DNA from 3 places in the Polycladomyces abyssicola genome. Region 1 is predicted to be linked to each of the others. Evidence: riboswitches for the same ligand, from Rfam matches in the RefSeq annotation. Region 1 holds a riboswitch; each other region holds the start of a gene.
The links. A riboswitch is a leader RNA that binds a small molecule or an ion and turns the genes downstream of it on or off. The one in region 1 is predicted to bind cyclic di-AMP.
Positions count from the first base shown of each region.

Region 2: another riboswitch for cyclic di-AMP. It lies ahead of KI215_RS11095 (APC family permease); the one in region 1 lies ahead of KI215_RS05805 (ABC transporter ATP-binding protein).
Region 3: another riboswitch for cyclic di-AMP. It lies ahead of ectA (diaminobutyrate acetyltransferase); the one in region 1 lies ahead of KI215_RS05805 (ABC transporter ATP-binding protein).

Region 1 covers NZ_AP024601.1:1,145,973-1,153,725, forward strand. Annotated here, with positions in the region: gene KI215_RS16095 (sodium:solute symporter family transporter) at 1-56, opposite strand, end outside; partial or broken gene KI215_RS16100 (sodium:solute symporter family transporter) at 56-925, opposite strand; gene KI215_RS05790 (hypothetical protein) at 1,305-1,475, opposite strand; gene KI215_RS05795 (MFS transporter) at 2,041-3,279, shown strand; gene KI215_RS05800 (hypothetical protein) at 3,404-3,571, shown strand; cyclic di-AMP (ydaO/yuaA leader) riboswitch at 3,598-3,766, shown strand; gene KI215_RS05805 (ABC transporter ATP-binding protein) at 3,957-4,841, shown strand; gene KI215_RS05810 (ABC-2 transporter permease) at 4,838-5,644, shown strand; partial or broken gene KI215_RS05815 (PEP/pyruvate-binding domain-containing protein) at 5,720-6,049, shown strand; gene KI215_RS05820 (RuvA C-terminal domain-containing protein) at 7,201-7,368, opposite strand; gene KI215_RS05825 (enoyl-CoA hydratase-related protein) at 7,656-7,753, shown strand, end outside.
Region 2 covers NZ_AP024601.1:2,195,774-2,203,526, forward strand. Annotated here, with positions in the region: gene KI215_RS11085 (RNA polymerase sigma factor) at 1-193, opposite strand, end outside; gene KI215_RS11090 (DNA internalization-related competence protein ComEC/Rec2) at 514-2,934, opposite strand; cyclic di-AMP (ydaO/yuaA leader) riboswitch at 3,115-3,250, shown strand; gene KI215_RS11095 (APC family permease) at 3,347-5,167, shown strand; gene KI215_RS11100 (class I SAM-dependent methyltransferase) at 5,228-5,833, opposite strand; gene dcd (dCTP deaminase) at 5,945-6,502, opposite strand; gene KI215_RS11110 (trans-sulfuration enzyme family protein) at 6,865-7,753, opposite strand, start outside.
Region 3 covers NZ_AP024601.1:2,844,960-2,852,712, forward strand. Annotated here, with positions in the region: gene KI215_RS16390 (RNA-guided endonuclease InsQ/TnpB family protein) at 220-651, shown strand; gene KI215_RS16395 (zinc ribbon domain-containing protein) at 600-854, shown strand; gene KI215_RS14170 (M14 family metallopeptidase) at 1,320-2,924, shown strand; gene thpD (ectoine hydroxylase) at 2,984-3,874, opposite strand; partial or broken gene KI215_RS14180 (ectoine synthase) at 3,958-4,344, opposite strand; gene ectB (diaminobutyrate--2-oxoglutarate transaminase) at 4,362-5,645, opposite strand; gene ectA (diaminobutyrate acetyltransferase) at 5,660-6,154, opposite strand; cyclic di-AMP (ydaO/yuaA leader) riboswitch at 6,406-6,545, opposite strand; gene ehuA (ectoine/hydroxyectoine ABC transporter ATP-binding protein EhuA) at 6,733-7,566, opposite strand; gene ehuD (ectoine/hydroxyectoine ABC transporter permease subunit EhuD) at 7,586-7,753, opposite strand, start outside.

The DNA.
Region 1 (7,753 bases):
AACATCCCAGCCAAAACAAGTCCAACAAGCCCGGGCGGCAGGAAAGTTCGCGCCATTAAAGAGTAGGACTGATACGGCTCCGCCAGATTGGGGAAGGTGCAGCCCACATGGGAAAGAACAGGATGAGCGGCCAGAGCAAGTATAGAAAGCCGGACAGGATCGCTGCCTTGCGTGCATCCGTTCCGTTCGGCGATGCCATATATCGCTGAGCAAGGTTCCAAGTGCCCCCATTGTAGCTGAGGAAATTGATGAGCAAGTAGGCAACTGCAAACCAGAATGTGTAAGGACCGTCAAATGGGTGGCTGTGACTGGGAGGCAATTTGCTCCAAATCCCAATGATTGCACTAATACCGCCGAGTTTGGCCAATACGATCACGAACATCGCAATTCCGGCAACAAATTGGATGATAAATTGTACGAAGTCAGTAAGAGCGTCCGCCCAAAGCCCACCTATGGTGGAGTAAATGAGGGAAACACACACCACCAGATATGAGAATTCCGACCGTCAGTGGTAAGCCCGTGAACACCTGAAGTATGATGGCAATTGCTGCCCATTTGGCACCGACGTCGAACACCTTGAGCAGTACGCCACACCACGCCATCAGCTGCTGCGTGATACGTTATATCGGGTGGCAAGATACTCCATGGGTGAACCGATGTTGTAGTGTTCCCGCAATCGCGCCCACCGCGGTGCAATCCAGATGGCCCCGATAAACACTCCTAACGATACCGGGATCGCCCACCACACATACAGCGTGAAACCGTTGTTGTAGGCGACTTCCGCGTATGCAACAAACACCGCTGCGCTGTACCCAGACATGTGATGTGATATGCCTGCTAGCCACCACGGCATTTTTCCACCGGCTGTAAAGTAATCCTCTGCACTTCCGACCTGCCGGTATGACCAGACACCAATACCAATCATGATGAAGAAATACGCAATCAGTATAAACCAGTCAAATCCAGACACAATTTCACCCCTCTCTTCAGAATCGGAAATCTCGCCCCATTAATATACTATCAATTCAGAAAAGTTATACCAAAAAGGTTGGGCATTCAAAGTGGCGGATATGGAAAGAGGGGATACGAAAAAAACGAAGGTGAAAACCTTCGTTCATCAATAAATAATTACTCATTTATATTGTCCTCAAAATGGTCATGGGGATGGATGGTTGTTTCACAGGCAGGGCATTGGAGAAAGCTTTGAAGATACTTGTTTTTGTCGACTTGAAATACATTACCACATTGACAGGCTATGGTTACAATTTCATTGGGGTGCTTTTCCAATACTTTTCCCACCTTATTTATTCATTCTTTGTTTCTTTAGAGGGGGAAGCATAAGATAACCGTTTGATGAAATTGAAGATACCATTTTTTGTTGGTTGATCAAGGGATTTTTCATATAAATGAATATTATCTGAATGATTATGTCGTTCTTCATTGTTATTTGAATAACATATTTGCTGATCTTCCATGGTATTGTGTCCCCCTTTACGATATAAGATATAAATCGAATAACTGATTGTTCACTTTCGACACGAAAATGCTTTTTCCTTGTTTTGTTTTTGATCATTTTGTGAAGTGATATCATGCCAAATATAAGGTTGGGATTGCCAGGGAAAGGATGCTGCAAAAACGAATGAGCAGGGATGGGTTTTTCTGCTCACTTATTGCTACGGTCTGTTATGATTGAGCTAAATAAACATCTCAGAGGAGAAATTTCAAGGATTTTCAAGGGTTTTACGGGTTTCCTTTTCATGCACAGACAAGGTTTCAAATATATCAAAATGTATGTTAACTTTGGTGGAAGTCATATGTTATAACTATATATATCACATATAAATCCTCCGAATTTGGTCTATGGGTGTAAACAGGAAATAACATTTGACCTCCTTATAGGATCCTCATTGAATACAGCAGAAAGACTGCGCTTCTACAATACAAAACCCGGCACCCTGTACCTTAAGTGTTCCGAGTTTCGTAATTCGACCATGTGACTGCTTAATTTTTTAACTATTCATGAATAGGAGAAACTATGGTATGCAACTCTCATCAACAGAAAGATTAAATAACAAACCAACCTTATATCATATTCTGTTTTTGATTGGTCTCGTCCATTTGTTCAATGACTCCATACAATCAGTCATCCCAGCCATCTTTCCTATCTTGAAAGATTCGATGCACCTGACCTATACGCAGATTGGCTGGATCGGTTTTTCGATCAACTTTACCGCCTCACTTTTACAACCAGTATTTGGATGGTATACGGACAAACGACCGTTTCCTTATATGTTGCCGCTTGGCATGGCTTCCACGTGCCTGGGGATGTTGTGTCTGGCTTTCGCTCCCAGCTACTCGTATGTTCTGTTGGCCGTTGTACTGGTGGGAATCGGATCTGCCGTCTTCCATCCCGAGTCTTCACGTGTTTCCTATCTGGCTGCCGGAAATCGGAGAGGGTTGGCCCAATCCATTTTTCAGGTTGGGGGAAACACGGGACAGGCTCTTGCTCCCTTGATGACTTATTTGATTTTTATCCCGTTCGGGCAGAAAGGAGCCATCTGGTTTACACTGGTGGCGGGCATCGCCCTCGTCATCCAATTGTTCATCGCCAGATGGTATCAGGGTTACCTTCTTTCCCATCCGCACCCTGCCAAAAAAGAAAATACGTTTTGGGTTCAGCAGAGCGGGATGAAAAAAATGCTTCTTTTGGCCATGGTTTTGCTCATCTTTCTCATCTTCGTCCGGTCATGGTACATTGCCGGAATCAGCACTTACTATCAATTTTATCTGATGGAACAGTACAAGCTCTCTTTAAAACAATCCCAACTTTTCATTTTTCTCTTTTTGGTGGCCGGGGCAATCGGAACCTTCTGCGGCGGACCGCTGGCAGACCGATTTGGCATGAAAAAGATCATCTATTTTTCCATGCTCGGTTCCGCACCGCTCGCCCTGCTCCTGCCTTATGTGAGTGCAACATGGGCTTATACGATTTTATTATTGAACGGCTTTATCCTGTTATCCAGCTTCTCCGTCACGGTGGTATATGCACAGCAGTTGTTTCCGGGAAAGATAGGAACCGTGTCCGGCTTAACCGTAGGATTTGCCTTCGGCATGGGGGCCGTCGGTTCGGTAGGGCTGGGTAAAATGATCGACGTCATGGGACTCTCGTATATTATGCAGTGGATTGGTTTTCTCCCGCTCCTTGGTGTGCTCACTTATTTCCTCCCCTCTGACCAAAAAGTGAAGGAATGGACTCTTGATGCAAAACAGTCAGCTTAATATGTGAGAACAAGCAAGAAACCCAATACATAAGAGCTGGGTTGATAGTTGCAACCGGCGATTGTGCGGCACCTTGTGATGGAGATTTGATCTGTGTTGTGATTGAAGTAAGTGGAGGGCATTTTTGCAACCATTGGCCATGGTTTCAAAAGGTTTGATTCGATTGAATTCGTCACAGGGTTTAAACAAAAGAGAAATGGATCTCCAGGCACATGGATCGGGTGATATGGCGGTATTTCGTTCCTTTTTGAAGAAAAATGATACTTTACAACAGGTTGTTACAGGAGTATGATGAGCTCAGTTTAAAATTCAATATATCCTCGTAAATCGCTGAGTCCCGCGATACGCGGGAGCGGGGGAACCAACCGCAGACTGTGACGAATTCGTCACGGACTGCACGGGGTGAATCCCGGGTTGATGCCTGGGTAGGGTGACTCTCAGCCACCCGAATCCGTCAGCTAACCTCGTAAGCGTTGTGAGAGGGGGAGTGAGAATCGTGCGGGCGCACGGCTATTTTTGCTGTGCCTAAAAAGCCACGAGAAGACACCCTTCTCGTGGCTTTTTCTGTTGTGGAAATTCCCTAACGTTATCATAACGATAACGAAAAATATGATGGATGTGTGGATGATGCTCGAGTATGGTATTAATCGCCGAGAAGGCGAAGAGGAGGCTGGATCATGATCCGAATCAATGGGTTGACCAAACGATTTCCGGGAGGAAAGGGAATTTTTGATCTCACCCTTGAAGTGAATCGGGGAGAAGTATTCGGTTATCTCGGACCTAATGGAGCGGGAAAATCCACCACGATTCGCCACTTGATGGGTTTCATGAGACAAGATGAGGGCAAAGCGGAAATCGGCGGCATGGACTGTTGGAGTGAATCGGACAAGATTCAAAAAATCACCGGCTATCTCCCGGGGGAGATTGCCATGTTTGAAGGGCTGGACGGTACCGGTTTCTTGGATTTGATAGCGGGACTCCGTGGACAGAAGGATGACAGAAGGGATGAGTTGCTGGAGCGACTGGAGTTGGACCCCCGGGTCCCGATCCGAAAAATGTCCAAGGGAATGAAACAAAAACTGGCTATTGTGGCCGCATTCATGCATGATCCGGAGATCCTGATCCTGGATGAACCCACTTCCGGTTTGGATCCGCTCATGCAACGGGTGTTTGTGGAATTGATTCTGGAAGAAAAAAAGCGAGGAAAAACGATTTTTATGTCCTCCCATCTGTTTCCGGAGATTGAGCGCACGGCAGACCGGGTCGGTATCATTCGGGATGGACGGCTGATCGCTGTGAGATCTGTACAGGAATTGCGCAATGAGCAGCGAAAGGCGTTTGTTGTGACTTTGGGAAGAAAATCGGACATCGACCGATTGATTCAGGCCGGGCTCAGAGTAGTCCGCCGGGGAGAAACAACAGTTGAAATCGAGGTACAAGGGGATCTGAATCCCCTGATCCATGCTCTGGGCGATGTGGATGTCCGCCATCTGGAACACAGAGAGATGGATCTCGAAGAAGTCTTTATGCACTACTATGAACGACGGGAGGCGAAAGAATGATGAACGTTGCACTGTACCGGGCAATGTGGCGGTTGCATGGCAAGACGTTGGGAGCGATGGCGATCGGGTCGTTTCTTTATGTGCTGATGATTGTCACCATCTATCCCACCTTGGCTCCAGAAGACATGAATGAATTGCTGAAGAAAATGCCGGAAGAGATGATGAAAGTGTTTGGAATTGAGGCCGGGGTACAGCGTTTAAACGATTTTATTGCTGTAGAGTACCACAACTTCATGTATTTGATCCTGCTGATGGTGTACAGCGTGGTGATCCCGACCCGGCTAGTGGCCCGGCATGTAGACCGGGGGTCCATGGCTTTTCTGCTGTCAACGCCGTTGTCCCGGCCACGGCTCGTCCTGACGCAAGTCGCATTTTTCATCACGGGGCTCGGGCTTATCAACCTGTTCACCGTCCTCGGCGGGATCGCGGGAGATGTCTGGATACTGGATCAACCTGCCCTGGATCGGTCAAACTACGTGGAACTGAATCTGGTCTGTTTCCTGTTTTTTTCTGTGATCGGTGCGTACAGCTTCCTGTTTGCGTGCTTGTTTGACGACGAAAAGAAGGCGGTCTCCTGGTCGGCGACAGTGACCATTTTGTTCTATGCCATGGACTTTGCGGGCAAGCTGGGAGAAAAACTGGATTGGCTTCGAAACTGGACGTTTTTCAGCCTATATGAACCGGCACGTCTCGCGCGGGGAGAAGAAGATATCTTGTGGACGGCGGTAGGTTTGGGCTTTACCGCAATGGTGCTGTTCCTCCTTGCGGCGATGGTTTTCCGACGGCGCAATTTGTCATTGTGATGAGGGGTCACGGAATGTGTCCGCATCATGAACAGCGCGAAGTCCCCTATTTGATTGTGAGGGGAGTGAAATGTCATGAAATATGTTCTGTATTTCGATGAGATCGATCGCCACAGCTTGCCTATTGTCGGCGGGAAAGGATCCAATCTGGGGGAGATGAGCAAAGCGGGGTTTCCTGTTCCTCCCGGATTTTGCATCACGACATCGGCTTACCGTCAGTTCATCGAAGCAAGTGATGAGATGGATGAATGGTTAGACTCGCTGAATCTCAAAGCAGACCCGGTCACAGGACATCGGCGCACGGTTTCCATCGATGTCGGGTTTGGGCTGGGTGAGGCACTTGTATCCGGCATTGTAACTGCCGATTTGTATAAAGTGCGTGACCATCAGATTATCCAGAAACAAAGGTGTAGAGAATGCAACCAAAATATTAAAAGATGGCCAATATGTCCGTGTTGATGGCACAAAAGGTTATGTGGAGATATTGGATGAGAAAAGCTGATAGCAGTGCGGCAACCAAAAACGAAGTAAGGGGCCACTCTGATAAAGAGTGGCTGAGGCAGTTGATAAACCCAGTGGTTTTGCCATGGGTTTGTCAACTGCTTCACCTAATATAACTTAGCTCATGGTGTCAGAGCCCTGTTTATGACCACCAAATCCAAAATATGTGTGATAAAAGACTTGCTATTTCAACCCAAGCAGATTTTTGCAAATGATCCATAATGGTGTAATTCTTCTCCAAAGATTGATGATAGACTGAATTACTTTAGGCATAGGAATAAAATTCAATACTTTTAACATCAGACTACGAATATCCATTCCTTTTAAAGAAGGTAGCGAAGCGGTCATTTTCACAAATCCCCCCTAATGTTTTCTGGGAATAGGTTATTCTGACTCATGTGATGTGGAAAGGGCAGATGTTAGTAGTCAGACGCTTATTTTCTCATTCGAGTTTGTGTGCGAATCACTATTTTTGCGTATTGAGCATTCGTGGTGACCAGGAAGAAAGGAAATAAATATGGTGATTTCGGATTTAGAGGAAAGGGGGGAATCAGATGAGTTGGAGTTATGGTTATGGCTTTGGAATGGACTTCGTCGACTCTTGATTTTCCTGTTGGTTATCGCCACCATCTTTGTATTTGCCGGAATAGGTTTTGGTTATAAAGAGCGAGCGGGAAAACCCAGCCCTTCAGGTTTGGAAAGCGAGCGTCGGACGAGGGAGGGCTTAAGCTCTCTTGCAAGTTCGACAGAATTTTGGTACAATTAAATATAAATAGAGAAGCGAGAAAACACTTAAAACTACTTTGCGAGCGAAATCTCGATAAACTAAAATCACTAGGCTTGGACGAAGCCATCGTGGATGGATGTGGGTTGCCACGCCAGATGAAGCGAGAAGCCTACGGCTTTAGCCGTGTGGGGCAAGTCACTAAAACGAGATAAAGTAAGTGGATCAACGGCACACACTTACTTTTGGTGGCTTATTACCTGACAAACAAGCTACATTCGGTAGCTTGTTTGTCATTTTTTTAGAAGGTCCCGTCTGGTACATCTTTGTTTTATTCGTCCTCTCGTAGAAAAGAATCGGCTTGTTCGGCGGCTTCTTCTTCTGACTGAAAATCAAACAGACGGTGCATCTCGTGAATCACTTTCCAAATCTCATCTTTGGAATACCCTAAGTTCTTTAATGCCAATGTTGCATAACCGATTACGTGATTATGGTTCACGGATACCGATCCCCTTTACAATGTTGATCAGTCCTATTTTGAGCAGAAAACGTGTTTTCGAATACGTGAAGGTCCCCGATTCAGTGTAATTGGCACAGCTTCATAGCCCATTTTGCCGGGATCGTGAAGGTCGCTCACCTGGAAAAACAACGCCCCCATACAAGGGGGTAATTTTTTTTAAAAAATTGCGCCAAAACCCTTGTCAAAGTGTAATGATGCTTTGTATTATAACAGTAAGATATAATCAGGAGTTGTTATAAAACAATCCGGTGGAAGGGGCATCATCCATGACCACTCATACTTCTACGCATAGAAAAGCCGTCTCTGTTGCCTTCGATTCGGATGGGCGTGCATCGCTCCAAGTCGTTCGCTCGGGAAATCCAGT
Region 2 (7,753 bases), 1.0 Mb from region 1:
ATTGCCCCTGAAAAGTGGAAATCCGATGATAGATCTTCAGCAGTGCTTCTTGCGTCGCGTCCAGCGCATCCTGCTCATTTCCCAGGAGATAATAGGCCGTGCGGTAGACTGGTGTCTCGATTTCCCGCAGCAACCGGATCATGGTCTCGCGATCGCCGGCTTGCGCCCGTTTGACCCATTCCGCTTCGACCACATCTATCCCTCCTAATTTACAAGACGGTCCTAGGGTATCAAAAGTTGCTTTTTTTCGAAGTCCGGACTGCGTACGCTCTCCCGGGAGCAAATTCATTCCCCATTGTACCATAGACGGACAAGACGAACGGACCGAGAAAAACGCTCGCGGGAAAAAGATCACCTTTATACCGTAAGGGAGCAATGTTTTTCCGAGCGAAGGCTAGGGAAAGGGCAAGATTAAAATCGCGGGCAATTTCCTCAATGCGAACTTTGCCCGCGTCCTGCGCTGACCGGGTCGGAACGGGTCATCATCTTCTTCCCTGCAGGGCGCAGTTGACGTCATCTTACCACCGGCAACATTGTCTCCACCGTCCAGCCGGCGGGACGAATCCGAATGGTCACCGCCCCATGGCGATCCGTTCGCCATATATGAATCCGATGGCTTTGTAAGCGACGGATCACTTCCGGAGCCGGATGGCCAAACCGATTATGTCGGCCGACCGAGATCACGGCGAAACCGGGCCGAACTTGCGCAAGCCATGATTCACCTGTTGATGTACGGCTTCCGTGATGAGCCACTTTCAGCACATCCACCGGTGGAAAGCGCCACTTTTCCACCACGTCCTCTTCCGCTTCCTGTTCGATGTCCCCCGTCATCAACAAGCGGAAATGTTGGATCTGCAGTAAAAAAACAATGGAATCATTGTTGGTCCACCCGTCGGTTGAGAGATGCGCCGGATCGGGATGGAGAAACTGCCATACAACCCCCGGTTCCAGTGTCCAAGCCGTTCCGGGGGAAGGTGCCGCGATTCGGGCACCGTTTTCGATCAACGTACGCATCAATTGCCGTTCCGTCGCTGTACGGGGTGGGTGGGGATTACGTAGGACGAGGCGAACGGGGAATTGTTCCGCCACTTTTTGCAAGCCTCCGATGTGGTCTGCATCCCCGTGCGTCATAATGAGGTAGTCGATTTGTCGGATGCCGCGATAGCGCAGATACGGAACCACCGTTTTCTCTCCCACGTCGTAGGGATGGTGACGCCGTTGCCATGACTTCTGCGGAAAAGACACCATCCCGCCGCCATCCACAACGATGACCTGTCCTCGCGGTGTCTCGATGACAGCGCAATCCCCCTGCCCCACATCGAGAAAGGTGATGCGCGCCTCCCTCTCCCCGTAAAAAGGATGATAGGAGTAAAAGATCAGACCCGTGATCATCACCGCCGAACACCAACGATGCCGCCGGGGATGAAGCGCGTTACCCGTCCATGCGAACAATGCGTATACACATGCCGCCGCGTATGCCATACACCATTGCCATGACGGCGGTGACCATGACGTCAACATTCCCTGTTCCTCAGAAAGCCGTTCCAACAACCATAACAGACCTTTCGTCACCTGTGTGCATATCCAGGCAGGCACTGCTCCCCACACAGGTGCAATCCAGCCCAACATCAAGGAAAGGAGTGCCAAAGGGAACACCACGCTACCGACGATGGGCACAATCCATAGATTGACCCACCAAGAACCTGTCGGAAAGTCATAAAAAAAGGTGATCGTCACCGGAAATGATACCAGATGGGCAATTAACGTGACCGCCAACCATTGATTTGCCCATTTCCACGGTAATGGAAACAGGCTACTGAGTGGTTCGACCGCCACCAGCAAGCCGAGCGTGATCAAACAGGTCAGCTGAAACCCCGCCTCCAGAAGCTGATACGGATTCCACAACAGCATCAACCATCCTGCCAGAAACAAAAAGCTCAGTCGGTTGTGCCACATGCCGAAAACCGTGGCAACGAGGGCGAACCCGGCCATCAGGGACGCCCGGACAACGGATGCTTCCGCGCCTGTTACCCATGCAAATATCGGCAACGATACGATCGTGAGTCCGCCAGCCACTTCACGCGTTAAGCGCAATCGGGTCAACAAACCGTACACGCCCGCAACGAAGACGGCCACATTCATCCCTGAAATGGCCAACAAATGCGTCAGTCCCCATTCGGCAAACAGGCTGTCGATCTCTTCCGGCACCGCATTCCTCTCTCCCAGCACCAATCCGCGAATCAAACCGGATATCTCCTCAGGATAGAGTTGCGCCAACGTGTCGCCCCCGCTCCGCCGAATCCGGTCTGCCCATGCGAATACATCCCATGGGGGCGGTTGTTCCGCCGAAACCCCGCGAAGCCCGTCAGCCGACGCGATCCAATGCACAAATTGACGGCGATAAAACGCCCGTGCATCAAAGCCGCCAGGATTTCTCGCCGGATCCGGGCGAGTCAACCGTACACCGTTCACCGACAGCCGCGTCCCACTCGTCCAATCGCGAACCGTCCGCAACTCCGACTGAGATTGTAATCGAAGACGCAACAACACTTTTTCACCAGTCAAGCGTCGAAAGGCACCACGCACCTCCAACCGGTAGACTTTCACCATACAGGTGAGCTGATCTCCATCCACCTCAGGAGCGGACTGGACGACCCCATGCAGCTTGATCCCGACTTGATCAGTCAACCGATCATCGATGGACGAGACATTGTGAGTATCCACCCATGACGTATAGGCGGCTCCGGCAAAAAAAGCCAGTACTGTGCATGTCGTCGTCCACATCCGCCACCGCCACAGGCACAACCACCCTCCTGCTATCCCGAGCACTCCTGCCCCTAACCACCACCATCCTTCATACCCGCTTCCCCCTGTCAACACAACGGCGATGCCTCCTATCCATCCACCCGCCAACCAACCCACCGGAACTTTCATCACAACCTCCAGGAAAGGAATGAAATGGTATATCCTTTCCGCAATTCCCGACAAAAACCCTCCTGATTCGACAAAAACTGTTGCCCATTTGTTACGGTTCTGTTGAAAATTATTGATTGACAGTTTCCGTCAGACGGATTAGAATGCTAATCATGACAAAACCTAATAACTGACAATTTCACACTCCGAGCGCTGAATCCGTACAGGAACGGGGGAACCAATTTTTTTGGGGTGAATCCGGTGTCTTCACCGGTAGGGTCACTCTCACGGACCCGAATCCGTCAGCTAACCTCGTAAGCGTGCTGAGAGGGAAGTGTGCTTCTTCACATGACCGAAAGTCATTGAAGTGGACACTTCAATGGCTTTTTGTGTTTGAAACAAAAACGGAATCCATCTGGGGAAGGTGTATGTGATGTTATCCTCGCTGAAGCGTTTGATCATCGGGCGCCCGCTTCGCACTGAGCAACTGCAGGAGGAAAAACTGCCGGTTTGGAAAGCACTCCCAATATTGTCATCGGACGCGCTGTCGTCCGTCGCTTACGGTACGGAGCAGATTTTAACCGTACTCGCTCCGATTGGCGCACTGGCACTTTGGTATTCATTGCCCATATCCGGCGCGATTATCGGATTGTTGACACTGCTCATCCTTTCCTACCGGCAAATTATCCACGAATACCCAGGAGGGGGCGGTGCCTACATCGTTTCGACAGACAACCTGGGTTGGTTTGCAGGGTTGATCGCCGGTGCGTCGCTGTTGATCGACTATACACTGACAGTGGCAGTCAGTGTTTCGGCCGGGACAGACGCGATCACTTCGGCGTTCCCGGTTTTACACAAGCACAGTACGCTCATTTCCGTTTTCTTTGTCCTTCTCATCATGCTCCTCAACTTACGGGGTTTACGCGAATCCGGCACGATTTTCTCATTCCCCACCTACCTGTTTATCCTCGGCATGCTGGGTTTGGTGCTCGTGGGGTTGGGAAATGTGGCGGTCCATGGCATTCCTGCTAACGTCCCGCCAGTGACACACACCTTTCCGGCTGGTCTCGGATGGTTTCTGTTATTGCGTGCGTTCTCGTCGGGATGTTCTGCATTGACCGGCGTCGAAGCGATCTCCAACGCCACTCCCACCTTCCGTAAACCGGAGACGAAAAATGCGGCGCGTACCTTGGCGCTTCTGGGCTTATTGCTGGCCATGTTGTTCGGTGGTACCAGCCTGCTGGCATATTTGTACCACATCACACCCAGTCCGACGGAGACGGTGCTTTCCCAGATTGCCGAAGAGACGTTCGGCAGAACGTTGCCGTATTACTACATCCAGGGGACCACAGCACTGATCCTGATTCTGGCCGCCAACACTGCCTTCGCAGGCTTCCCGCTGTTGGCCTCCATCATGGCCAAGGACAAATTCATGCCGCGGATGTTTGCTTCCCGCGGAGACCGGCTCAACTACTCAAACGGCATCATCGTGTTGGCCTTGGCCGCAATCGGACTGATCGTGGCGTTTGAGGGAGAGGTGGAACGATTAATCCCCCTGTATGCGATCGGCGTCTTTTTATCGTTCACCTTGTCACAAACCGGGATGGTGGTACGCAGGTGGAAGCAGCGCAACCCGGGCTGGATGCGTAAAATAGCGATCAACGCTGCGGGTGCGGTCGTCTCGTTTATCGTCCTGCTGATATTCGCCGTCACCAAATTTACGGAAGGCGCTTGGATCGTGGTATTGGTGATCCCGCTGTTCATCTTCGCCTTTTATCAAGTTCGAAAACACTATGAGGCTGTTGCCGAAGAGCTTCGCATCGACATCACTGCCGACAAGCCGGAAAAGAAAGATCATGTCATCATCATTCCCGTCGGGGGCATCAGCCGCGTCGTGCGCAACACGATCGCCTACGCCAAGACAATCGGGGATGACATCGTGGCGATTCACGTGGCCTTTACCGAGGAGGATGCGGACAAGATGGAGAAAAAGTGGGAGCAATGGAATCCCGGCGTCCGCCTCGTTGTTACTCGCTCCCGCTACCGGAGCGTCAACGGTCCCGTGCTCCGATTCATCGACCTGGTTCAGGAACGGGTTGGGGACAACTTGATTACCGTCCTGATCCCCGAATTCATCCCACGCAGGTGGTGGCAGCGCTTTTTGCACAACCAATCTGCGCTATGGCTCCGTTTCCTGCTGTTGTTGAGAAAAGACGTCATCGTCTCCACAGTGCCGTTCCATCTGCGCAAATAAATCCGTCAAAAAAAAGCCCGATCTGCGCCGGATGGCAGGTCGGGCTTTCATTCGTTCACATCACTTTCGCGGTTTCGCCCACACCAGATGAACTACACCCGCCCAGTGGGATTCCACCTTTTCCACCACCAGATCAGATGAACGGATGAGGTTCATCATATCCCGGTTCTGATGACATCCCACCAGGCGGTAGGCCAACGGATCCAAAGCTTTTTGCAGGAAGGAAAGAAACGGGTTGGAACTGAGACCATGCTCCATCAACAAAATGAGGCCGTCATTCCTGCACCACCGACTGAATCGATTGAGTACTCCGACGGGATCTTCATAACCGCATAATGACAAGGTGGACACCACAGTATCAAAGGAATCGGGCGGAAAGGTGAGCGTTTCGACGTCGGACTGGATAAACTCCACCTCAATCCCATATTCATCCGCAGCATTCCTGGCCCTTTTCAGCATTTCTGGACTGAAGTCGACCGCGGTGATTCTCACACCGGGTGGATAAAAAGAAAAATTGGCTCCGGCTCCCACCGCCACTTCCAGCACGTTTCCTCGTGCAAAATAAAGGAGTTTTTGCCTCCACTCTTTTTGTGCCTGTTGGATCCGCCTCTTTTCATACCAACGTGCCTGTTTGTCGAACTTTTTGATCAAATCAGCACGGTTCATGATTGGATCCCCTTGTAGATGTGTTATCGCTGTCACTTTTATTCCACGCCAGCGAACGTCATTCCTCCCAAATAGAAACACTCCTTTCATAAGAAAGGAGTGTTGACCCCATCAAACCTTGGGCAAGGTGATTCCCCGTTGATGTTGGTATTTTCCCTGCTTGGCCCGATACGACACCTCACACGCCTCATCGCTTTCGAAGAACAGCACTTGACAGAGTCCCTCGTTGGCGTAGATTTTGGCGGGAAGCGGCGTCGTATTGGAAATTTCCAAAGTAACATGTCCCTCCCATCCCGGCTCGAACGGTGTCACATTGGTGATGATGCCACACCGGGCGTACGTGGATTTACCCACACAAACGGCCAGCACGTTTTCCGGGATGCGAAAATACTCTACCGACCGAGCCAATGCAAACGAATTGGGCGGGATGATGCAAACATCTCCCTTAAAGTCGATAAACGAGTTGGAATCGATCTGTTTCGGATCGATGATGGAGTTCAGCGCATTATGGAATATCTTGAATTCATCTGCCACACGCAGATCATATCCGTAACTGCTCAGACCGAAACTGACGGCTTCCCCCTTGCCGACGTTTCGGTCGATGAACGGCTCGATCATGCCGTGTTCCAAAGCCATTTTCCGAATCCACTTGTCCGATTTGATCGTCATTTCCCGTACGACTCCTTTTCTCCCATTTCAAATATTGCCGACGTATATTCCAACCGATATGATACGACAGACAAAAACGATTGCAAAGAGACCGGGGCAGGAAAACTGCGGAAAAACAAATCCGTTGTATCAGGATGTCTCTATTCTACCATATTTTGATACAGATAAAAGGAAAGTCCTTTGCAATCATCCTCAATCCAATAAAAAGCCGGTCAAGTGATCCTTGACCGGTGAGACTGCTGACAAAGTGTTTAACCACTCGCGGTTCTGGATGCGCCGTTCTCCCTCTCGCTGTTGAATCACTGCGCTCAAAGGTCACTCGTGGGAAAACGGATACCCACTTTCCGGGTAGCGTGTTCGGATCATCGGTTGGAAGCGACCGAAACCGATCGGACCGACAATGCCTGCTCCAAATCGTTCAACAGGTCTTCCACATCCTCCAGTCCGACGGACAGCCGGAGCAATCCGTCGGTGATCCCATGTCGCTCCCGGACATGTTGGGGCATCGCAGCATGGGACATCTTGGCCGGATAGGAGAGGATGCTTTCCACCGCACCCAAGCTGACCGCCACGATGGGCAGACGTACGCGACTCAACACCTCCCGCGCCCGTTCCCCGGATCCGACGTCGAACGACAGAACTGCACCATGTCCACTGGATTGTTGACATTGCAAACGGTGGCCAGGGTGTGAGGGAAGTCCTGTGTAATACACCCGATGTACTTCGGGGTGATTCGCTAACGCCTGGGCGATTGTTTCTGCGGAACGGGTGGCAGTATCCATCCGGGTTTTGAGTGTTTTGATCCCCCTGAGGACCAACCAGGCATCCTGCACACCCAATACCGCACCGATCGCGTTTTGCAGGAAACCGATCCGTTCCGCCAAGGTAGGATCTTTTACTGCCACCAAACCGGCCACGACGTCACTGTGCCCACCAATGAATTTGGTTGCACTGTGAATGACGATATCTGCCCCCAACAGCAACGGATTCTGATAGACCGGGCTCAAAAACGTGTTATCCACAATCAGCAGCGCACCGTGACGTCGGGCAATTTCTGCCGTGCCGGCAATATCCGTCACCTTCAAGGTGGGGTTGGAAGGTGTTTCGATGTAAATTCCCTTGGTGTTGGGACGAATCGCCGCCTCTACCCGGTTCAGATCCGTCGTATCCACAAAGTCAACCGTGATGCCCAACCGGGGCAGCACTTCGGCCATCACCCGATACGTGCCGCCATACAAATCCTGGGAAGCC
Region 3 (7,753 bases), 1.5 Mb from region 1:
GATGTTATCGATAGTCCTTGCACTATTTTGCGGAGTATTGCTTTATCAACCTACTCCATCTTTTATTTCCAGCAATATCATCCCCAACACTGGAGATCCTACATCTGGATAATTGATTCATATTCGGACACTTTAGGGTGTCCGATTTCTTTATTTTGAGTAAAAACCCTTAGCATACCTTGAGCTAGGGCGATTTCCTTCGGGCCATGAACAGACAAATTGATACAGAAGAATATCACCCTATCTTATCAGCCGAAAGATTGGAGTCCTCACTTTCGTATCCCCTCTCTCACTCTATATCCGGATCGATTACAAGACACAAACGAATGGGTAAATCGGTATCTTCAGTCGGAAAGAAAGTTGAAATGGCTCCAACGGATGGTTTCCCGCAGAAAGAAGGGATCAAATCGTTGGAGAAAAGCGGCCCTGATGTTGGCCAAATGCCATGAATACATAGCCAATCAGAGAAAAGACGCCGCTCACAGAATCAGCCGATATTTGGTGGACAACTACGATGGGATCGCCTTTGAAGACTTGAACATTCGGGGGATGGTGAAAAATCACCATCTTGCCAAGAGCTTGCAGACGCAGGTTGGAGGATGCTGGTTCAATTCACGACTTACAAGGCAGAGTGGGCCGGTAAGCAAGTGATAACAGTTGATCCTCGCAACACGTCGCAAGTTTGCTCGAAATGCGGTCAGATCGTAAAGAAGACATTAAAAGAACGTACCCATCGTTGCTCATGCGGATATGTGGCAGACAGAGATGTCAATGCCGCAAGAAATATCCTGCATCGAGCGATGGGATACGTTCCTGAACCGAGATACGGGCAATTAGAACTAAACCTTTTCTAGGCTTGGACGAAGCCTTCGTGGATGGATGTGGATTGCCACGCCAGATGAAGCGAGAAGCCCACGGCTTTAGCTGTGTGGAGCAAGTCACCGAAACATGAAAGCGATCGAGGACGAAACCGGGCAATATGAATTCTTTGTTGGTAATCCGTTTGTCACCGGAAACTTGGTCGATGGTACGTTCATTCAGGGGCCGTTGTTCCTGTTTCCCTATTGAAATCGCGGGCAATTTCCTCAAAACGAAGCATACTTTGCCCGCGACCTGCGCTGACTGGGTCGGAGCGGTGTCATCATCTGCTTCCCTGTAGGGCGCAGGTGGAGCGAGCCGGGAAAGCGATGTGGACATTATCCACCAGACACACCCTCTCTAGCCAAAAATCTTAGTATAATAGAAGGTTAATGCATACAAAGAAGTGAATCATTGTAAAAATAGACTTCGTTAGCAGCAAGAAAGCTGGGAGGGGTTTGATGACGAATAAGAAGTGGTTGTCCCTGTCGGCTGCGGCAGTACTGGCCTTCTCGTCCTTGGCCGTGGCTCAGGCGGAGCCGTCCACGCCATATTACGGGAAGAGTTATTCCCAGCCGGAAAAGGTGCTGAAACTGTATCCCGATCCGGATGAACGGTTTGACACCCCTGCATTCACTTCCGGAAAGGAGCGGTTCACCAGCCAAGAAGAGATGATGGCTTTCCTCCGTGGTTTGGAATCGAAGAGCCCCTGGATGAAATTGGAGGTGATCGGCCACTCCCAAGAGGGACGGGAGATACCTGCCCTCTTTTTCCAGAAGGGAAGCGGCAAGAAGAAGCCCACCGTCTGGCTGCAGGGACAGATCCACGGCAATGAACCGGCCGCCGGGGAAGCGGTGCTGGTGATGGCAGAGAAGCTGGCAGGTTCCTATGGCAAGAAGCTGCTGGATAAGATCAACGTGGTCATCGTACCCAGAGTCAATCCCGATGGCTCCTACGCCTTTAAACGGCAGATGAGGAACGGGCTTGATGGCAACCGGGATCATCTGAAGTTTGACACACAGGAAGTACGGGCGATCCACTCCCTCTTCAACCGGGTACAACCGGAAGTGGCGATAGACGCTCACGAGTACAGCCCCGAACCCGAGTTGCTGAAAGACATCGGCAAGGAAGGCTCCCTCAAGTATCACGACCTTCTCATCCTCTCGGGCAAGAACCTGAACATCCCGAGACATGTTCGAACATTCGCCGATAATATGTCGCAGAAGGCCAAGAAAGCTTTAGCGGAGAAGGGATTCTCCAGCGGCGACTACTACACGGCAACAAAAAAGGACGGAAAACTGGAGCTGACCGAGGGTGGACCGGAACCCCGCATCGGCCGCAACAGCTTCGCCCTGAAACCTGCCCTCTCCTTCCTCGTGGAAACCCGGGGCATTGGGATCGGACGGGAAAACTTCCCCCGCCGGGTAGCCGCCCAGGTGACCACCCATGTAAGCTTGCTGGAGACCACCGCCCAACGGGCTGACGAGATTAAACGCCTCGTGGATCAAGCCCGGGAAGAGATCGTCGACAAGGGACGCACTGTCGGGGATGACGACGAGATTGTGGTAGTAAGCCAAGCGACAGAAATCCCCAACAGCACCCTGCCGGTGGTGGACATCGCCGAGGGCAAGGTGAAGGAGGTGTCTGTCCGCTGGTTCAGCCACACCAAAGGAAAGCCCATCCTCACCCGGGAACGCCCCACCGCTTATCTCTTGTCCCCGGACCAAAAGGAAGCCGTGGAACGACTGTGGAATGCCGGGATCAAAATAAAACGGCTGAAGCAAGAGATGGTCTTGTCTGTGGAAAGCTACACCGTTCGGTCGAAGGAGACTTCCGAGTCATATGAAGGTCATCCGCAGTATCATGTAACTACGGATACAGCCGCAGAAACAGTCCACTTCCCCGCAGGGAGCTGGGTAATCCCGATGGATCAGCCAGCGGCCAACCTGGCTGCCCTGGCGCTCGAACCGGAGTCCACCGACAGCTATGTTACTTTCGGGTTCATCCGTTCGGAAGCGGGGAAAAAGCTCCCGATTTACCGGTACATGGAGGAGAAAAAGTGGTAGTGATGTGATCCATCACTGAAGAAGGCCGCCATTCGAATGGCGGCCTTGTATTTTTCCGGTCACTGTTCTCTGCTTGCAATAAACTCCGGCCGGGGTGCTTGCCCGGAGAACGGTTCCACCAACTTGTTTTCCACGCTGTTGTAAACAAAGAACACATTGCTTCGCGGCAAAGGGGTAATATTGCTGTTGGATCCATGCATGAGGTTACAGTCGAACAGCACGACCGAACCAGCTGGACCTGTTAATGAGTCAATGCCGTGCTTTTTCACTAACAAGGTCAAACTGTCCTGATCCGGTACACCGTATTCCTGTCTCCGAAGTGACTGCTGGTAATGATTTTCCGGCGTTTTGCCCACGCAAGAGATAAAATATTGATGGGATCCCGGAATCAACATCAAAGGCCCATTGAAATGATAATTGTCTTCCAACGTGATCGAACAGCTCAACGCCCGCATACGCGGCATTCCATCCTCCACATGCCAGGTCTCGAAGTCCGAATGCCAATAAAATTCTTTTCCTGAAAATCCCTTTTTGTAGTTGATTCGGGATTGATGGATGTACACATCGCTGCCGAGGATTTGCTTAACAATGTCTGTCAGCCGCCGATTTTGCGATAACTGTTTATAAGTTTCGCTATTGCGGTGAACAGCAAAGATCGATCGAATTTCTCGGCTTTCCGGCTCACGAATCACTTCCTTCGCATCTGAATCCTGGTTCGCATCCCAGAGCCGTTTCAACTCATTGCGCAATTCCCGCACTTCTTCCTCAGAAAAGAAACGCTCAAAGAGCAGGTATCCGTTTTTCTGATAGAAATTTATCTGCTCGGCATCAAGCGGACCTGCTGCTGGATCTTTTGAATAAATGACGGGATCTTTCCGTTTCAGAATCTCCGGATAATCATTGACGCGCGAAGGATAGAGATCCATCACCCGATCCTTTATGTTGCTCATTGTCCCAACTCCCCCCGAACGGCTTGTTTTTCTACCCTTTGAGCCCTTTCGCCGGGGTACGCTTTCTGTTGATACTCCTGTGACTCCTCTTCGATGATGGGATAAACCCCTTCTTCATCATGTACCTCTTGCCCTGTCAATGGCGGATTAAATACACAAACCATCCGCATATCGGACTTCGCACGCAAGTAGTGCTTTTCATGGCCGTCGAGCGCATACAAAGTCCCAGGCTGAATCGGATAAACGGTGCCATCCTTCACGACCTCAATTTCTCCTTCTCCCTCGATGCAGTACACCGCTTCCACATGGTTCTTATACCAAATTGTGGTTTCTGTTCCCGCCTTAATAATCGTATCGTGCATCGAAAAGCCCATCCCGTCCTTCTTCAAAAGCAAACGGCGGCTGTTCCACGTCTCAGTATCCACGTCATCTTTCGTTCCGATGATGTCATTCAGATGTTTGACGATCATGATTTCATGTCTCCTTTTCAAATCATCTGTTTACACCACTGAAAGCTTTCCTCGAGAATGGTCAGTCCCTTTTCAAGTCCCTTTTCATCAATTGTTAAAGGAGGCATGATTTTCACGACTTCACTGTTGGGACCAGAAGTTTCCATAATCAATCCCCGTTCAAACGCGGCCGCGCATATTTTTTCAGCTAACCCGTCAACGCCGATTTTAATTCCCTGGAGAAGCCCTCTTCCTCGCACTTCAGCTTCCATCTCGGGATAGTTTTGTGCAAGCATTTCCAGGAAGAGTCTGACTTTCTCTCCCTTCTCCAGGATTTCTCGGCTGAACTGGTCGTCTTCCCAGTAACTGAGTGCTTCTGTTGCAGCGACGAAAGCTAAGTTATGGCCCCGAAAAGTGCCGTTATGTTCACCCGGTTCCCACAAATCATACTCAGGTTTGATCAAGGTCATGGCCAACGGGATGCCATATCCTCCAATTGATTTCGACAGACAGACGATGTCAGGATAGATGCCGGCCGGTTCAAAGCTAAAGAATGGCCCTGTTCGTCCACATCCTACCTGTACATCATCGACAATCAACAGGATATTCCAGCGTCGGCACAGTTCTTCAATTTTGCGGAGCCACTCAAAACTGGCCACATTGATTCCGCCTTCACCCTGAACGGTCTCAAGGATAATGGCTGCAGGGAGAGAAATGCCGCTGCCATTATCTTCGAGAAAACGCTCAATGTAACTGACCGTGTCGGCCTCGCTGCCAAAATAACTGTCAAACGGCATTGAGATCGAATTCGTTAGTGGAATACCAGCGCCTTTTCGCTTGGATTCGTTCCCGGTAATCGACAGGGAACCGATTGTCATGCCATGAAACGCGTTTGTGAAACTCATGATCAAATCCCGACCGGTTACTTTGCGGGCTAGTTTCAGCGCACTTTCCACCGAATTGGTGCCTGTCGGTCCCGGAAACATCACTTTATAGTGAAGCTTTCGCGGCTTTAAAATGACATCATGAAATCGTTCCAGCAGTTTCTCTTTTGCTTCTGTCGCCATATCAAGACTGTGCGTAATACCATCATCCATCAAATAGTCGATCAGCTTGGCCTTGATCCGTTGATTATTGTGACCGTAGTTTAACGCTCCAGCACCGGCAAAAAAGTCGACATATTCCCGGCCGTCCCGATCCCACAGCTGATAGTCGCTCGCTTTTGCAAAGACAGTTGGAAAACTTCGACAGTAACTACGAACCTCTGATTCCAAAGTTTCAAAAACCTTCAATGGTGAACGTAATTCCTCTACAACTTTCACCAAATCCCCCCTGGTTAAGTTTGATAACGAAATGGTCCGATCCGAAATGTCATCTCCGACTCATGATTTCCCCCCGGAAACAGATGGGCGGGGAAACACTCCGAAACTTCGCAGCGCGTTGCAAAATCCCGTGCGAATCCCCGGAATAAAGCCTCGGATGAAAGATTCGACGGAGAGACAGTTGCTTCAAGGTAACGGACATTCTTGCAAGCTTCCCGACGGATCAACGCTTTCAGGAGTGCCTTTCCCAACCCTTTGCCCCGTTGAGACTCGGCCACCGCCACCTGCCACACAAAGAGGGTTTGCTGGTCTGCCGGTAGTCGAAACGCTGACACAAAACCGACGATTTGTCCCTCCTGTTCGGCCACCACACAAGTATCCGAAAAAAACTTGCACAGCATCAGATAACTGTAAGGGGAATTGACGTCCAACACTCCGGTATCCCTAACCAGGTGCCAGATACTGGTTCCATCCGCTACCTGCGGTTGGCGAAGCACTACTTTGTTCATCAACCCGGTTTCCAGATTTATCACCTCCTCACCAGTACCGACGGCTCGACACTATGCCAAAAACCTCACGCATAGCGCGTCATCGCCGATTGAAAAAGATAAGACCGGTGCAAACTTTCTCCCAGGAACCAAATTCCAAGGAAAAAGTCTGTACCGGTCCGTCTTGTGAAATCCGTATGGGTCAGGTAAAGACTCTGATCCGCTCTCTCTTGCATCGGAAACATCAGTCCGGTGCAAAAGGGCAGATCCCTTGGATCTCCCAGCTCCAGCCGACGAGGCTGGCTGGCGGGCAGGATGGCAGAAAAGTGCTTTACATCCCTTCCGGTGTCTAACCGGAATTCCCCCAACACTTGGTTCCCCCGTTTCCATCGAAATACGGGATATCTTTAATTGTCAAAATAAACATTTTTATTCAATAAATAGTTAATAATTTTCATATTCTTTATATTACCATATTCCCCGCAATTACTCACCGCCGATAAATTCCGTTATTTTCCAAACATACTTGTTCTCCTGTATTCAGATCGGATTAATTGATCTATGCTCCCTTTCACGCTTCATTCCACTGATATTCATCTCTAATTGGACATCGACCCTAAAGTCTGCTCACAGAAACTGCCCAAAAACTTACTTAAGCGTGGACTTTTCGGATGACTGTTACCAAAAATCTTTTCCGGGGGTCCTTCTTCCATAATTCGTCCTTCGTCAAAGAAAACGACCCGATCCGCCACTTCCCGGGCAAAACCCATTTCATGCGTAATTAACAACATCGCCATATTCCCTTCAGCAGCAATCTCCTTGATCACCCCGAGCACCTCGCCGACAAGCTCCGGGTCCAACGCAGATGTCACCTCATCAAACAACATGATCTTGGGTTGCATCACCAAGGCACGGGCAATCGCCACCCGTTGCTGCTGGCCGCCAGATAATTGTGATGGATAAGCGTCCATCTTATCCAGCAACCCCACTTTTTCAAGCATTGTTTTGGCCTGCTCTGTCGCTTCTTCCTTAGATAATCCCAATACCTTGATCGGAGCCTCCGTCACATTTCGTAAAATGTTCATGTGCGGAAACAGATTAAACTGCTGAAACACCATTCCAATTTTGCCGCGCACTTGATGCAGATGCTTTTCATCAGCCGGAACAAGCTTTCCACCCTTTTTTTTGTGCCAGAGCAACTCACCGTCTACTTCAATCGTCCCCGACGTCGGCCTTTCCAACGTCATCAAAATACGGGCAAATGTAGTCTTGCCGGACCCGCTCGGCCCAATGACTGCTACTTTTTCTGCCGGAGCCAAATCGAAATCGATTTCGTGTAATACTTGAGTCTCGCCATAAAACTTGCTGACCTTTCGGTAACGCACAATTGGTTCCGGTTGAACCGTAATGGATTTTATATTATCCGATTTCATACGCATAACCTCATTTCCCTCAGTTAATTAATCCTTTTTGATTGATTTTGAGCCTTGATTCCAAGCGTCGTACCAAGAGTGAGGAAAGGTAACTCAATATGAGGAAAAATACCCCCACAAGTGTAATGGGTTCCAAATAGCGGAATGAATTGGAGCCAATAATTTGTGCTTGACTCAGCAACTCAAT